DNA from 4 places in the Streptomyces sp. RKND-216 genome. Region 1 is predicted to be linked to each of the others. Evidence: riboswitches for the same ligand, from Rfam matches in the RefSeq annotation. Region 1 holds a riboswitch; each other region holds the start of a gene.
What was found. Region 1 has a riboswitch for cobalamin ahead of E4198_RS07385 (ribonucleoside-diphosphate reductase subunit alpha). Riboswitches for the same ligand answer to the same signal wherever they lie in the genome.

Region 2: it holds a riboswitch for cobalamin, as region 1 does, so the genes downstream of both, E4198_RS22375 (cobalamin biosynthesis protein) here and E4198_RS07385 (ribonucleoside-diphosphate reductase subunit alpha) in region 1, are expected to answer to the same signal.
Region 3: it holds a riboswitch for cobalamin, as region 1 does, so the genes downstream of both, cobN (cobaltochelatase subunit CobN) here and E4198_RS07385 (ribonucleoside-diphosphate reductase subunit alpha) in region 1, are expected to answer to the same signal.
Region 4: it holds a riboswitch for cobalamin, as region 1 does, so the genes downstream of both, E4198_RS19635 (energy-coupling factor ABC transporter permease) here and E4198_RS07385 (ribonucleoside-diphosphate reductase subunit alpha) in region 1, are expected to answer to the same signal.

Annotation. Positions count from the first base shown of each region.
Region 1 is NZ_SSBQ01000002.1:1,724,202-1,728,024, reverse strand. It holds gene E4198_RS07385 (ribonucleoside-diphosphate reductase subunit alpha) at 1-2,267, opposite strand, end outside; cobalamin riboswitch at 2,459-2,625, opposite strand; gene E4198_RS07380 (GNAT family N-acetyltransferase) at 2,674-3,189, opposite strand; gene E4198_RS07375 (sodium:solute symporter) at 3,279-3,823, opposite strand, start outside.
Region 2 is NZ_SSBQ01000002.1:5,099,228-5,103,050, reverse strand. It holds gene E4198_RS22385 (inorganic phosphate transporter) at 1-988, shown strand, start outside; gene E4198_RS22380 (hypothetical protein) at 1,022-1,234, shown strand; cobalamin riboswitch at 1,420-1,546, shown strand; gene E4198_RS22375 (cobalamin biosynthesis protein) at 1,673-2,626, shown strand; gene E4198_RS22370 (cobyric acid synthase) at 2,623-3,823, shown strand, end outside.
Region 3 is NZ_SSBQ01000002.1:2,643,856-2,647,678, forward strand. It holds gene cobN (cobaltochelatase subunit CobN) at 1-1,901, opposite strand, end outside; cobalamin riboswitch at 1,935-2,089, opposite strand; gene cobG (precorrin-3B synthase) at 2,161-3,573, shown strand; gene E4198_RS11740 (precorrin-8X methylmutase) at 3,628-3,823, shown strand, end outside.
Region 4 is NZ_SSBQ01000002.1:4,511,921-4,515,743, reverse strand. It holds gene E4198_RS25045 (alcohol dehydrogenase catalytic domain-containing protein) at 74-295, opposite strand; partial or broken gene E4198_RS19645 (methyltransferase domain-containing protein) at 361-1,053, shown strand; partial or broken gene E4198_RS25590 (hypothetical protein) at 1,053-1,392, shown strand; partial or broken gene E4198_RS19640 (FkbM family methyltransferase) at 1,406-1,567, shown strand; cobalamin riboswitch at 1,666-1,863, shown strand; gene E4198_RS19635 (energy-coupling factor ABC transporter permease) at 1,892-2,611, shown strand; gene E4198_RS19630 (energy-coupling factor ABC transporter substrate-binding protein) at 2,608-2,997, shown strand; gene cbiQ (cobalt ECF transporter T component CbiQ) at 3,004-3,765, shown strand; gene E4198_RS19620 (ATP-binding cassette domain-containing protein) at 3,762-3,823, shown strand, end outside.

The DNA.
Region 1 (3,823 bases):
GGCGCGGCGCTCTGCTGGGCGGGTACGGCGGCCTGAGCCGTGGCCGACCCGGCCGCCCGCGCGATCCGGGTGGCCGGCCGCGACCGCAGGTAGTACGTCGTTTTGATGCCGCGCTTCCAGGCGTAGGCGTACATCGAGCTGAGCTTGCCGATGGTCGGGGACGCCATGAACAGGTTCAGCGACTGGCTCTGGTCCAGGTACGGGGTGCGGGCAGCCGCCATGTCGATCAGCGCGCGCTGCGGGATCTCCCACGCCGTCCGGTACAGCTCCCGCACGTGCGCGGGCAGCCCCGGCAGGTCCTGCACGCTGCCGTTGGCCTCGCGCAGCGCCTCCCGGGTGGCGTCGTCCCAGCGGCCCAGTCGCTTCAGCTCGTCCACCAGGTAGCCGTTGACCTGGAGGAACTCCCCGCTCAGCGTCTCGCGCTTGAACAGGTTGGACACCTGCGGCTCAATGCATTCGTAAGCGCCGGCGATGGAGGCGATGGTCGCCGTCGGGGCGATGGCCAGCAGCAGCGAGTTCCGCATGCCGGTGGCGGCGATCCGGGTCCGCAGCGCCGACCAGCGCTCCGGCCAGGTCTGTTCGGCCTCCGGGTAGTGGTCCGGGTGGAGCACGCCGCGCGCGGTGCGCGTCGATTCCCAGGCCGGGAGCGGGCCGTGCCGCTCGGCGAGGTCGGCCGATGCCTCGTAGGCGGCGAGCATGATGCGTTCCGAGATTCGGGTGGACAGCTGCTGCGCCGCGGGGGAGTCGAAGGGCAGCCTTAGCCGGAAGAAGACGTCCTGAAGGCCCATCAGGCCCAGACCGACCGGGCGCCAGCGTGCGTTGGAGCCGCCGGCCTGCTCGGTGGGGTAGTAGTTGACGTCGACCACACGGTCCAGGAAGGTCACGGCGGTGCGCACGGTGGCGTCCAGGCGCTCCCAGTCCATCCCGCCGTCGTCGCCGAGGTGGGCGGCGACGTTGACCGAACCGAGGTTGCACACGGCGGTCTCGTCGTCGTCGGTCACCTCCAGAATCTCGGTGCACAGGTTGGAGGAGTGGACGACACGGCCGGGCTCTGCGGTTTGGTTGGCCGTGCGGTTGGCGGCGTCCTTGAAGGTCATCCAGCCGTTGCCGGTCTGTGCGAGGGTGCGCATCATCCGCGCGTACAGCTGCCGGGCCGGAACGGACTTCACGGCCTTCCCGTCCGCCTCGGCGCGACGGTAGGCGGCGTCGAAGTCGTCGCCCCACAGGTCCACCAGCTCGGGCACATCGGAGGGGGAGAACAGCGACCAGTCGGCGTCGGCCTCGACACGGCGCATGAACTCGTCCGGGATCCAGTGCGCGATGTTGAGGTTGTGGGTGCGGCGGGCCTCCTCGCCGGTGTTGTCCCGCAGCTCCAGGAACTCCTCCAGGTCGGCGTGCCAGGTCTCCAGGTAGACGCAGGCGGCGCCCTTGCGCCGGCCGCCCTGGTTCACCGCGGCGACCGAGGCGTCCAGCGTGCGCAGGAACGGCACGATGCCGTTGGAATGACCGTTCGTGCCGCGGATGAGCGAGCCGCGGGCGCGGACGCGGGACCAGGACAGGCCGATGCCCCCGGCGTGCTTGGAGAGCCGGGCGACCTGGTGGTAGCGCTCGTAGATCGAGTCCAGTTCGTCCAGCGGCGAGTCCAGCAGGTAGCACGACGACATCTGCGGGTGCCTGGTGCCGGAGTTGAAGAGCGTCGGGGAGGACGGCAGGTAGGACAGCGAGCTGGTCAGCCGGTACAGCTCGGCGACCTCGTCGACGGCATGCGCGCTGTCGTCCGCCGCCAGTCCGCAGGCGACGCGCAGGAGGAAGTGCTGCGGGGTCTCCACGACCCGGCGGGTCGTGGGGTGGCGCAGGAGGTAGCGGGAGTGGACTGTGCGCAGCCCGAAGTAGCCGAACCGGTCGTCGGCGCCGTCCGCCACGGCGGCGTCGACCAGGGCGTCCAGGCGTGCGGCGTGCGCGGTGACGAACGCGGCGGTGGAGTCCGCGATCAGACCTTCGCGGTGGCCGACGGCGACCGAGGCGGAGAACGAGGTCGCGCCCTGACCGGCGGCCTCCTCGCGCACGGCGCGGGTCAGCAGCCGGGCCGCCAGGCGCCCGTACTCCGGTTCGTCGCCGATGAGTCCGGCCGCCGCTTCGACGGCCAGCGACCGCAGGTCCGCATGGGTCGATCCGGGGTGCCGTCCGCGCCGTACCGCCGCGCCGATCCGGGCGGCGTCGGTCGCGGGCAGGTCGGCGGTCAGCTCCGTCAACAGCCGCTCCAGCAGCGTGCTGTCGGCGTCCGGCCCGGAAGGCGCCGGGAACGGCGCCGGGACGGCTGCGGCCTCTGGTGCGATGGTCACGGTGACGTGCTCTCCTCGCTCGGCGGGGGCCGGTGGGGAGGCGTGGCGCGGCGCAGGCGGCGACCCGTTGCGGGCCGGCATCACCTCGCGTCCGCCGGCCCATCCCACGGGGCCCGGACGTGTACGACGCCGTCGGCAGGTGCTCGGACTCGCGGCGTTCCGGGACCCGTCGATGCGTGGAGGCAGGGCACGGCACGCCGCACACCGTTGCGGGACAGTCCCGGATTCGCACCGGGTTCCCCTGCGGCGACAGCGAGGACGAGCATACATGTTGGGGTGCTCCGCGCGAGCACCCCAACATCTTGTGTCGCTGGTAGGGTTGCGGTGCCCGTCAGCCCTCGTCGTCGGCGAGCTCCAACGCGAAGGTCCACAGGGGCAGACCGGGGATCGGCTCCCAGTCGCGGGCCGGGGTGCGCACGAACCGCAGCCGCCCGTACAGGCGGTGAGCGGTCGTCATCCTCGACTCGGTGGAGAGCACCACGCGTTCCCGGCCGAGTGCCCGCGCACGCGCCAGGCAGTCGCGCACCAGCGCCTCGCCGACGCCGCGTCCCCGCCCCTTCCGGTGCACGGCCAGCATGCGGAACTCGGCCTCGCCGGGCCGGGCGATGTTCGCGTACTCCCCGCCGTCCCCGACGAAGGTCACGGTGCCCAGCAGGTCTCCGGTGCCCGCGTCCACGGCGACCAGGACCTGCGCGTGCCCGGCGCGGTGCGGTACGTTCCGCAGCACCTCCAGGTACGGGTCCCGCGCGCCGTGGGTGAGCAGCCCGTCCTCCAGGTACGCGTCGGCCGTCAGGTCTCCGACCTCGCCGTACTCCGCCTCGCGTGCCGCCCTGATCGTCACGTCCATGCCCCCAGCATGCAGCACCCCGCCGGCAGCATGCAGCACCCCGCCGGCGGTCGTGCCGTCGGCGGGGTGCTCGGGGTGGGTTCCGCGGATCAGGGAGCGGCGGTGGGGGCCGGCAACTCCTCCTTCACGCCCGGGTCGCCGGCGTCCGCGCGGTAGTCGGACGGCTTGGTCTCGTCCCGCCCGTCCGGGACCTTGGCGGACCGGAGAATCACCGTCAGGACGACCGTGACGACGGCGTTCAGCACGAAGGCGGTGAGGCCGATGTAACCGATCTCACCGATCATCGGGATCTCCGCCGTGCTGCCGCCGAAGTGTTCCTGCTTCGGGCTGGACACGTTGTACGCCGCGATGGTGCCGTACACCATGCCGACCGCCCAGCCGGCGAGCAGCGCCCACCGGTGGAACCAGCGCGTGAACAGGCCGCCGACCAGGGACGGGAAGGTCTGCGCGATCCAGATGCCCCCCAGTAGCTGGAAGTTGAGCGCCGCCGTTTTGTCCAGGGTGAGGACGAAGACCAGGGCGCCGACCTTCACCAGCAGCGAGGTGACCTTGGAGACCTTGGTCTCCTGCTCCGGGGTGGCGTTCGGCTTGAGGAAGTCGCGGTAGACGTTCCGGGTGAACAGGTTCGCCGCGG
Region 2 (3,823 bases), 3.4 Mb from region 1:
GCTGACCTGGCTGGCCGGCCTCCCGTCCAGCTCCTCGCACGCCCTGATGGGTGGTCTGCTCGGCGCCGCCGTCGCCTCGATGGGTATCGGCGCGGTCAACGGCGACGTCGTCGTCACCAAGGTGCTGATCCCCGCCCTGGCCGCCCCGCTGGTTGCCGGCCTCGCCGCCTGGGGCGCCACACGCCTGACCTACCGACTCACCCGCAACGTGAGCGAGGAGCAGGCCGGAAAGGGCTACCGGGCCGGCCAGATCACCTCCGCCGCCCTGGTCTCCCTGGCGCACGGCACCAACGACGCGCAGAAGACGATGGGCGTCATCACCCTCGCCCTGATCGCGGGCGGTGCACTGGCCCCGGACGCGGGCCCGCCGATGTGGGTGGTCGTCTCGGCCGGTGTCGCCATCGCTCTGGGCACCTACCTCGGCGGCTGGCGGATCATCCGCACTCTCGGCAAGGGCCTCACCGACATCCACCCGCCGCAGGGCTTCTCGGCGCAGACGAGCGCCGCGGTCACCATCCTGGCCTCCTCCCACCTGGGCTTCTCGCTGTCCACCACGCACACCTGCTCCGGCGCCGTGATGGGCGCGGGGATGGGGCGCAAGGGCGGCATCGTCCGCTGGGGCACGGCGGGCCGGATGCTGGCCGCCTGGGGCATCACCGTCCCGGCGGCGGGTCTGGTCGCGGGCGGCGCGGCACTGCTGGCCGAGCGCGGCAACGTCGGCGTGACCCTGGTCGCCGTCCTCGGCGTGCTGGTCAACGGCGCCATCTGGCTGGCCTCGCGCCGGCAGCCGGTCGACCACACCAACGTCAACGACATGCCGGAGGACTCCGCCCCGGAATCCCACTCCGACGCGGAGGACGGGGGCGTGGTGGCCGCCGCGATGAGCGCCGTCGCCCCGCCACCGGCCGGCGCGGTCCCCGAGCAGCACGGCGCGCCGGACGAGGAGTCCGAGCACGCCCGCACCAAGGCCTCCGTCTCCGGCGCCTGACGCGCCCCACCCGAAGGAAGCGAAGCACTCACCATGGACATCCACTGGTCCGCCCTGATCAACGTGTTCGGCGTCAGCCTGCTGGCTTCCGTCGCGCTGGTCGGCGTGTTCACCCTGGGCATCATGGGCTCCGCGCCGCGCAAGGACGGCAGCAGCGCCTCCGTGCCGGCCCGCACCGGCGCGTACCTCTGCTACGCGGTCTGCGCGGCCGCCGTGGTGTACGGCATCTACCTGATCGGCGCCTGAACCCCCGCACACCGAGGGGTGGGTACGGCCTGCGGGCCGTACCCACCCCTCGCGCGTACCCGAGGCGCGCCGGGCGGGACGCCACGGCGCGGCCCGGGGGTGGTCACACTGCTTCGCCGCAGGCCGGGGGCGAGTTGACGGTCGTGGGGGGCCGTGATGGACTTCCGACAGCCGAACGGCGGCAGAAGAGGAAGCCGGTGCGAATCCGGCGCGGTCCCGCCACTGTCACCGGGGAGCGCCCCTCACCACACGCCACGGCCCGTCGGTGGGCTGGAAGGCCGGGGAGGCGCCGATCCGGGAGCCAGGAGACTCTCGCCGCCGGACACGTCGAGCCAGGGCGAGGACCCTGAGTGAGGACTCCGCCATGCGTGGCTGCTGCACCGCTCCCCCACCCCACCCCTCGCCGTGTTCCTGCGAGGCTCCACAGCCCGTCGACTGATGCCGCGCCCGCGTGCGTACGCGTACGGGGTGACGCTCGGCTTCCTCGCCGACCTCGCGCTGGGCGACCCCCGGCGCGGACACCCCGTGGCGGCCTTCGGCCGCGCGGTGATCCGGGCCGAACGCGCCCTGTGGCGTGACCACCGCGGCGCCGGGGCGTTGTGCGCCGCGGTGTGCGCCGGCGGCGTGGCGGCCGCCGCGGCGGGCCTGAGCACGGCCGCCGGGAGGGCGCGTTCGCCGCTGCCCTCGGTGGTGCTGGCCGCGGTCGCAGGCTGGACGGTGCTCGGCGGGACCTCCCTGATCCGCGAGGCGCGGGCGACCGGCGCCGCACTCGCCGCGGGCGACGTTCCGGAGGCGCGGCGGCGGCTGCCGCACCTGTGCGGGCGGGACCCGGAGGCGCTGGACGCCGACGGCGTCGCGCGAGCGGTCGTCGAGTCGGTGGCGGAGAACACCTCCGACGCCGTGGTGGGCGCGCTGGTGTGGGGAGCGGTCGCCGGCGTGCCGGGCCTGGTGGCGTTCCGCGCAGTGAACACCCTGGACGCGATGCTGGGCCACCGCTCCCCCCGGCTGCTGCGTTTCGGCTGGGCGTCGGCGCGGCTGGACGACCTGGCGGGCTGGCCGGGCGCCCGGCTGACGGCCACGCTGGCCGCACTCGCCGGGTCCGACCCGAACGGCGCGCTGCGGGCCTGGCGTGCGGACGCCGCCCGTCACCCCAGCCCCAACGCGGGCCCGGTGGAAGCCGCGTTCGCCGGGGCGCTGGGCGTACGGCTGGGCGGGACGCTGGCGTACGCCGGGCGGGTCGAGCACCGTCCGGTGCTCAACGCCGGTGGCCGGCAGGTCCGTACGGAGGACGTCGAGCGCGCGGTGCGGCTCTCCCGCCGCGTCGGTGTGCTGGCGCTGGTGACGACGACGGCCGTGAGGGTCGTGGCCACGCGGAAGGGAAGGCGGCGGTGAAGGCATTGCGGCGGGGCGGCGGTCTGCTGGTCGCGGGGACGACCTCGGACGCCGGGAAGAGCGTGGTCACGGCCGGGGTCTGCCGCTGGCTGGCCCGCAAGGGATTGAAGGTCGCGCCGTTCAAGGCACAGAACATGTCGCTGAACTCCTTCGTCACCCGGGAGGGCGCGGAGATCGGCCGGGCGCAGGCCATGCAGGCGGCCGCCGCCCGGGTGGAGCCCAGCGCGGCGATGAACCCGGTGCTGCTCAAGCCGGGCGGCGACCGCACCAGTCAGGTCGTCCTGATGGGCAAACCGGAGGGCGAACTGAGCGCCCGCAGCTACCACGAGGACAGGCAGCGGAAGCTGCTGGAGACGGTCGCCGGGTGCTTGGAGGAGCTGCGCGCCACCCACGACGCCGTGATCTGCGAAGGCGCGGGCAGCCCCGCCGAGATCAACCTGCGGCGCAACGACATCGTCAACATGGGCCTGGCGCGGGCGGCGCACCTCCCCGTGGTGGTCGTCGGCGACATCGACCGCGGCGGGGTCTTCGCCTCGTTCTTCGGCACGACCGCGCTGCTGTCCCCCGAGGACCAGGCGCTGGTGTGCGGCTACCTGGTCAACAAGTTCCGCGGCGACGTGGCGCTGCTGCAGCCGGGGCTGGAGATGCTGCACCGGCTCACCGGCCGCCCGTCGCTGGGCGTGCTCCCGCACCGGCACGGCCTGGGCATCGACGAGGAGGACGGGCTGCGCCTCTCGCTGCGCGGCACCGTGCGGGAGGCGTCGACGGCGCCGCCGCACGGCGCGGACGTGCTGCGGGTCGCCGTGCTGCCGGTCCCCCTGATGTCGAACTTCACCGACGTGGACGCCCTCGCCGCCGAGCCCGGCGTGGTGGTCCGCTTCTGCGACCGGCCGGAGGAACTGGCCGACGCCGACCTGGTGGTGGTGCCCGGCACCCGCGGCACCGTGAAGGCGCTGGAGTGGCTGCGCGCACGAGGGTTGGCCGACGCACTCGCCCGGCGTGCGGCCGAAGACCGGCCGGTGCTCGGCATCTGCGGCGGCTACCAGGTGCTCGGCGAGCGCATCGAAGACCACGTCGAGTCGCGTGCGGGCGTCGTGCAGGGCCTGGAACTGCTGCCGGTGCGGGTGCGTTTCGCCCCCGGAAAGACGCTCGCCCGCCCGGCCGGAACCGCACTGGGCGAACCGGTCGAGGGGTACG
Region 3 (3,823 bases), 920 kb from region 1:
TCGTCGAGGAGCTGCTCCAGGCGCGCGATGTCGCCGTAGGAGTCGGCACGGGCCATCGGCGGCACCAGGTGGTCGATCAACGTGGCGTGCACCCGGCGTTTGGCCTGCGTGCCCTCGCCCGGGTCGTTGACCAGGAACGGGTACACCAGCGGCAGGTCGCCCAGCGCCGCGTCGGGCGCGCAGCCCGCAGACAGGCCGGCATTCTTGCCGGGCAGCCATTCCAGGTTGCCGTGCTTGCCGAGGTGGATCATCGCGTCCGCACCGAAACCCCCCTCCCCGTCCGGGGCGGCGATCCAGCGGTACGCGGCCAGGTAGTGGTGCGACGGGGGCAGGTCGGGGTCGTGGTAGATCGCGACCGGGTTCTCCCCGAAGCCGCGCGGCGGCTGGATCAGCACCAGCAGGTTCCCGAACCGCAGCGCGGCCAGCACGATGTCGCCCTCGTCGTTGCGGCTGCGATCGACGAACATCTCCCCCGGCGGCGGCCCCCAGTGCTCCTCCACGGCCTCCCGCAGCGCCGGATCCAGCTCGGCGAACCAGCGCCGGTAGTCGGCCGCCGGAATGCGCACCGGGCTGCGGGCCAACTGCTCCTCGGTCAGCCAGTCCTGATCGTGGCCGCCCGCGTCGATCAGGGCGCGGATCAGCTCGTCGCCGTCTCCGGATGCCAGGCCCGGGACCTCGGCGTCACCGAAGTCGTAGCCCTCGGCGCGCATCCGGCGCAGCAGCGCCACGGCGCTGGCGGGCGTGTCCAGGCCGACCGCGTTGCCGATCCGGGAGTGCTTCGTCGGGTACGCGGACAGCACCAGGGCGATCCGCTTGTCCGCGGGCGGCACGTGGCGCAGGCGGGCGTGCCGGAGGGCGATCCCCGCGACGCGGGCGGCCCGTTCACGGTCGGGCACGTAGGCGGGCAGGCCGTCCGGGTCGATCTCCTTGAAGGAGAACGGCACGGTGATCAGCCGCCCGTCGAACTCCGGGACGGCGATCTGGCCGGCCGCGTCGAGCGGGGACACGCCCTCGTCGTTCTCCTCCCACGCGGCACGCGAACCCGTCAGGCACAGCGCCTGGAGGATCGGCACGTCCAGCGAGGTGAGCGCGCCCGCGTCCCAGGACTCGTCGTCGCCGCCCGCCGACGCCTCGGCGGGGCGGGTGCCGCCCGCTGCCAGCACGGTGGTGACGATCGCGTCGGCCGCGCGCAGTGCGTCGATCAGCTCCGGCTCGGGAGCGCGCAGGGACGCCACGTACAGGGGCAGCGCGCGGGCGCCCGCCTCCTCCAGCGCAGCGCACAGCGCCTCCACGAAGGCGGTGTTGCCGCTCATGTGGTGCGCCCGGTAGTAGAGGACGGCGACCGTGGGGGCGCCGTCGGCGGGTGCGGGGGCCGAGCGGTCCAGCGGGCCCCAGGTCGGCGCGGCGGCGGGCGGCTCGAAGCCGTGTCCGGTGAGCAGCACCGTGTCGGACAGGAACCGCGCGAGCTGCTCGAGGTTGCCGGGGCCGCCGTGCGCGAGGTAGCGGTGCGCCTCGGCGGCGATCCCGACGGGCACCGTCGACGCCGCCATCAGCTGGGCGTCCGGGGCTTGTTCACCGGTCAGCACCGCCACCGGCCGGTCCCCGGCGAGCAGTGCGTCCAGCCCGTCCTCCCAGGCTCGCAGCCCACCCAGCAGTCGCACGACGACCAGGCCGGTGCCGTCCAGGAGCCCTGGCAGGTCGTCCAGGTCGAGGCGGGAGGGGTTGGCGAAGCGGTAGCGCACGGGACCGCCGGCCGCGCGGGCGCTGAGCAGGTCGGTGTCGGACGTCGACAGCAGCAGGACGGCGGGGGAGCCGGACGGGTCGGAGGAGTCGGCGGATTCGGGTGCGGATCCGGGGGAGTCTGCGGGCTGCGGGTCTCGTTCCGCGGGCGAAAGCGGCATGCGACGTGAAGCCTTCCTCGGGGTGTCCACGCCCCGGGCGGTGTCGGACGGCGGGAGTTCCTGGCTCGTCCGGTTCCTCTTCACCGGACTCACAGTGGCGGGACCGCGCCGGAATCGCACCGGGCTTCCTCCCCTGTCGCCGTCTACGGCGATGACGGGCATACGACCCGCCGGCCAGCATCGTAGGCGCAACGCGGGTGCTCCGGGCCGTGATCCGGGGCATACGGTCCGGGCGCCTTCCGTCTGTATGCTCGCCGCGATGCCGACGCCCCGTGGCCGCACCTCAGCGAGCCCTGCCCCCGTGACGGCCCCCGTCCGGGGCCGCGACGACGCCTGCCCGGGCGCGCTGCGGCTGCACGCCGCGGACGACGGCGCCCTGGCACGAGTACGGGTGCCCGGCGGTGCGCTCACCGCCGCGCAGGCACACCTGCTCGCCGACACGGCGGACCGCCTCGGCGACGGCGCCCTCCACCTCACCTCGCGTGGCAACGTCCAACTCCGCGGACTCGCCGCCGACTGCGGCGCCGAACTCGCCGCCCGGCTGCGGGAGGCGGGGCTGCTGCCCTCCACCACGCACGAACGGGTGCGCAACGTGGTGGCCACCCCGCTGTCCGGCCTGGACGCCCGCGGGCACGCCGACGTCCAGCCGTGGGTCCGGCAGTTGGACCGCCTGCTGTGCGCCGACCCGGGGGCCACCGGTCTTTCCGGTCGCTTCCTCTTCGCCTTCGACGACGGCCGCGGCGACGTCGCGGCTCTGGGCGCCGACGTGACGGTGACGGCGGCGACGCCCGCGCCGGGTGCCGACGGCACGGCGGACGGGCCCGGCACGGCCGTGGTCCGGGTCGGCATCTCCGGCGCGGAGGTCACCATCCCGGCGGCGGACGCCCCCGGCGTCGCGCTGCACGCCGCACAGACCTTCCTCACCCTCGGCACCGGCGCGTGGCGCGTTGCCGACGCCCCGCACACGGCTGCCGCCGTCACCGAGGCGCTGCGGCGCACCCGCGTCAAACGGCCGTCCCCCGAACCGAGCGCGGGCCCCGCCACCGGTGAGGGGTACGACACCGGCGCCCCACGCGTACGCGACGCCGCCGGGGCAGACCGCGCAGCCCCGGGCGCGCACGTCGAAGGGGCGGGGCCCGCACCCGGAGTGGTCGTGGCGCCCGGCGGCGTGCACGCCTCCCTGTGCGTGACCGCGCCGCTGGGAACCCTCACGTCCGCGCAGGCGCGCCTGCTCGCCGGCCTGGCGCTCACCCGGGGCACCGGCGCACTCCGCGTCACCCCCTGGCGCGGCGTCGTCGTGCCGGGGCTCGCGTCGGTGGCGGCGCCCTCCGCGCTCGCGGAGACCGGGGCGGGCGGCCTGGTCACCTCGGCCGCCTCGCCGTGGTTCGGCCTCGGTGCCTGCGCGGGACGCCCGGGCTGCGCGGCGTCGCTGTCCGACGTCCGCGCGGACGCCCTCGCCGCGGCCGCCGCCCATGACTCCCGGCCGCCGCTGCCGGTGTACCTGTCGGGCTGCACCCGCCGGTGCGGACGTCCGAAGGGCTTGCACGTGGACGCCGTCGCCACCGGCGACGGCCGCTACGAGGTGTCCGTGCCCGGCACGGACGACGCCGGGGAGTTCGCCGCCGCGCTCACCACCGCCGCGGCGGCACGCACCACCACCGCCGGCGGGTGACCGGATGAGCGGCGACCAGACGACCGGGACCACCGAGAGGGGCGGGGCCACCCCATGCACCGGACCGACGACCACCGTGACGCGGGCCACGCAGGCGCCTACGCGTACGAGAAGGACGGCGCCACCATCTACCGGCAGTCCTTCGCCACCATCCGTGCGGAGGCGGACCTCGACGGGCTTCCCCTGGACGTGGCGCAGGTCGCGGTGCGCATGATCCACGCCTGCGGCATGGTCGACCTCGTCCGCGACC
Region 4 (3,823 bases), 2.8 Mb from region 1:
TCGGGACGTCGGAAACGGTGGCGAGCAGGCCCATCGCTTCGGGGGAATCTGGTCAGTGGCAGGCGGCGGCTGGTCAACAGTGCGGGGGCGAGCCGTCCGGAGGCCGGCGCGGGGGCGCCCCCTCCCCCTCGGCGTCCACCACACCCGACCACTCGTGCCCCGGGGTCACCGGGTAGCGGCATAACTCCCGCGGCTTCGTGCCGTCGTACAAGGCGAGTTCCTCCGCGCAGCAGCCGGCGGCGTGCTCGGCCACGCGAACCTCCCCGGGGCCCGGCGCCGCAGCCGACCCGGTCACCAGCCGATGCGCGCCGGGCCCCTCGATGACGATCGCTCGGACCAAGGGGTCGTGGACACCGGTCGTCACACCGGCAGGCACACCTCCTGGCGCGGGCGCTCGGCCCGGTGCCGCAGACCGTGCTCGACGTCGGCTGCGGAGACGGTTGGGCCGCGGCCGTCGCCGGTCCGCTGCTGGCACCGCACCGGGTCGTCGGTGTCGACTGGTCGCAGGACGCGCTGCGCCGCGCGGCCCATCACCTGACCGCTGTACGCGGCGAACTCACCGGTCCTGGCCTGCCGTTCGCAGACGGGGTCGCGGACGCCGTGTTGTTCAGCGAGGTCATCGAGCACCTGGTCGGCCCGGACGCGGCCCTGGACGGACTGCACCGCGTCCTGCGGCCGGGCGGCCACCTGCTGCTGTCCACACCCAACCTGGCGGCCTGGTACAACCGCGGCCTTCTGCTGGCCGGGGTGCAGCCGGTGTTCTCCGAGGTGAGCCTGCGGGGCATCCACGGACGGCCCGGCGCCCAGGGGATGGGGCACCTCCGGCTCCACACGGCCCGGGCGCTGCGCTCGATGCTGCCCGCAGCGGGCTTCGAGGTGCTGGAGGTCGCCGGCGCGCCGTACCACGGCGTGCCGCGCCCGCCGCGTCCGCTGGACCGCCTCGCCTGCCGGGCGCCGTCGCTCGCCTCGATCCTGCTGGTGCACGCGCGCAGACTGCCCCGCCCGGACGAGGACGCGGACGGCACGGGGCACGAAGCGGAGGGAAGCGGCTGATGCTCTGGGGTGTCGCGGCGGCGCTGCTGGCCAACCTGCTGTTCAGCGTCGGTTTCGTGGTGGAGAAACGGGCGCTGTCCGCCACCCGCCCCGCCGCTCTCCTGGTCCATCTGCTGCGCAGCCCGCTGTGGCTGGTGGGAGCCGCGGCCCTGCTGCTCGGCTTCGGCGCACAGCTCGTCGTCTGGCGGACACTGCCGCTGGTCGCTGCGCAGGGCCTGTTCGTCACCGGGCTGGTGATGCTTGCTTCTGCTGTCCGCTCTCTGCCTCGGGGAGCAGCCGAGCGGGCGGGAGCGGCGCGGCATGGTGGCGATCCTGGCCGCGCTGGTGCTGATCGTGCTGGGTGCGGCCGACGCGCCGGTGGCTGCCGCTGGCCTCGTTCGACCTCGCCGGCCACCAGGCCCGCACCGCGCACGTGGCCGAACACGACCTGCTCCGCCGTTCTCTGGCCCCGCACCGCCGGTACGTCAACTCGGTGCCGTTCCTCCCGCCCGGGGGTCGGCCCGGAGCCGGGTGACCCCCGGCCGGCGACGCGGGGCGCGCGGTGTGACGAACGTTCACCCGGAACCGCGGTCCGTCGGACCGGTGATGGTTGTGGCGGTGAAGTGCGGCGGTCTACTGTCGCAGGGCCTTGGTGTTCGGGAAACCGGTGCGGAACCGGTGCGGCCCTCGCCACTGTGATCGGGAAGTCCGGCTCCTCCCCCGTCAAGGGAAGCCACTGGCGCGCCGCGGGAGACCGCGCGGGCCGGGAAGGCGGAGACCGGGCGGCATGACCCGTCAGCCAGGAGACCGGCCGAGGCGCGTCGTCCATCCACGAGGTGCTGGAGAGGTCTCACCCGACATGCACATAGCCGAGGGGTATCTGCCCCCGTGGCACGCGGTCGCCTGGAGCGCCGCCGCCGCTCCGTTCGTCGTCCACGGCGTCCGCAAACTGACCCGCGAGGTCCGAGAACACCCGGAGTCCACCCTGCTGCTCGGCGCCTCCGGCGCCTTCACCTTCGTCCTGTCCGCCCTCAAAATCCCTTCCGTGACGGGAAGTTGCTCGCACCCCACGGGCACCGGCCTGGGGGCCATTCTGTTCCGGCCGCCGATCATGGCGGTGCTGGGCACCCTCACCCTCCTCTTCCAGGCGTTGCTGCTGGCGCACGGCGGCCTGACCACGCTGGGCGCCAACGCGTTCTCGATGGCGATCGTGGGGCCCTGGGCCGGGTACGGCGTCTACCGGCTGCTGCGGCGGAGCGGTGGGCCGCTGATGGCCGCGGTGTTCTGCGGCGCCTTCGTCGCCGACCTGAGCACGTACTGCGTCACCAGTGTCCAGCTCGCACTGTCCTTCCCGGACCCGGCGTCGGGGTTCGTCGGCGCGCTGGCGAAGTTCGGCGGGATCTTCGCGCTCACCCAGATCCCGCTGGCGGTGAGCGAGGGCCTGCTGACCGTGCTGGTGATGCGTCTGCTGACGCGGTCCAGCACGGGTGAGCTGCGGCGCCTCGGGGTGCTGACGGAGCTCGCCGAGCGGGTCGCCGCCGCCCGTACCGAGTCCGAGCAGGAGGAGACGGCCCGATGAAGCGCGACACACGGATCAACCTGCTGCTCGTCGTGGTCGTCGCGGCGCTCGCGGTGCTGCCGCTGGTCCTCGGTCTCGGCGACCACAAGGAGGAGCCGTTCGCGGGCGCCGACGCGCAGGCGGAGACGGCGATCACGGAGAACGCCCCGGACTACGATCCGTGGGCCTCCCCCCTGTACGAACCGCCGTCCGGCGAGGTGGAGTCGGCGCTCTTCGCGCTGCAGGCGGCGCTCGGCGCGGGCGTGCTGGCCTACTACTTCGGGCTGCGCCGCCGCCGCCAGGGCGAGGCGCGGTCCGCTGGGAGCCCGGCGGGTGCTCCGGACCCGTCGGGCCCGCCCACGGAGGAGGGGGCGGACGGCGGCCGCGACACGCCCGCCTCGGCCTGACCGACGGTGCTGCCCATCGACGCGGCGGCGCACAGCAGCCGCTGGCGCCACCGCCATCCCCTGGAGAAGGCGCTGCTCGGCCTCGGACTCACGGTGCTGGCGATCAGCCTGCCGCCCTGGCCGGGCGCGCCCCTGGTCGCGGCGGCGACCCTGGCCGTGCTGCTGGGCCCGGCCGGCGTCGCCGGGCGCGCGCTGTGGCGGGCCTTCCGGGTGCCGCTGGGCTTCTGCGTGACCGGCGCCGTTCCGCTGCTGTTCCAGCTGGGCGGCGCCGGAGGCGGGCCGGTGCCGTGGCTGTCGCTCGCCCCGGACGGGGCCGTCCGTGCGGGTGAGCTGCTGGCCCGTACTTCGGCGGCCTCCCTCGGCCTGCTGCTGTTCGCTTTCACCACGCCCGTCTCGGACGTGGTGCCGCGCCTGGTACGGGCCGGGGTGCCGCCCGCCGTGGTCGACGTGGCGCTGGTCATGTACCGAATGAGTTTCCTGCTGCTCGACTCCGTGCGGCGGGTCCGTCAGGCCCAGGCCGCCCGTCTGGGCCACACCACGCGGGCAGCGGCCTGGCGGTCCCTCGCGGGACTCGCCTCGACCGCGTTCGTCCGCGCCTTCGAACGGGCGCAGCGGCTCCACACCGGGCTGGCCGGGCGGGGCTACGACGGGACCCTGCGGGTGCTCGTGCCGCCGGCCCGGCTCTCGCCCCGCTTCCTGACGGCCACGGCGCTGCTGCTCGCTGGCCTGGCCGTCCTCACCCTCACGCTGAGGAGGTTCCCCTGGTGACACCGACGTCGCCGCACCCACCGCTCGTCACCCTGGAGAGCGCCGGTTTCCGCTACGA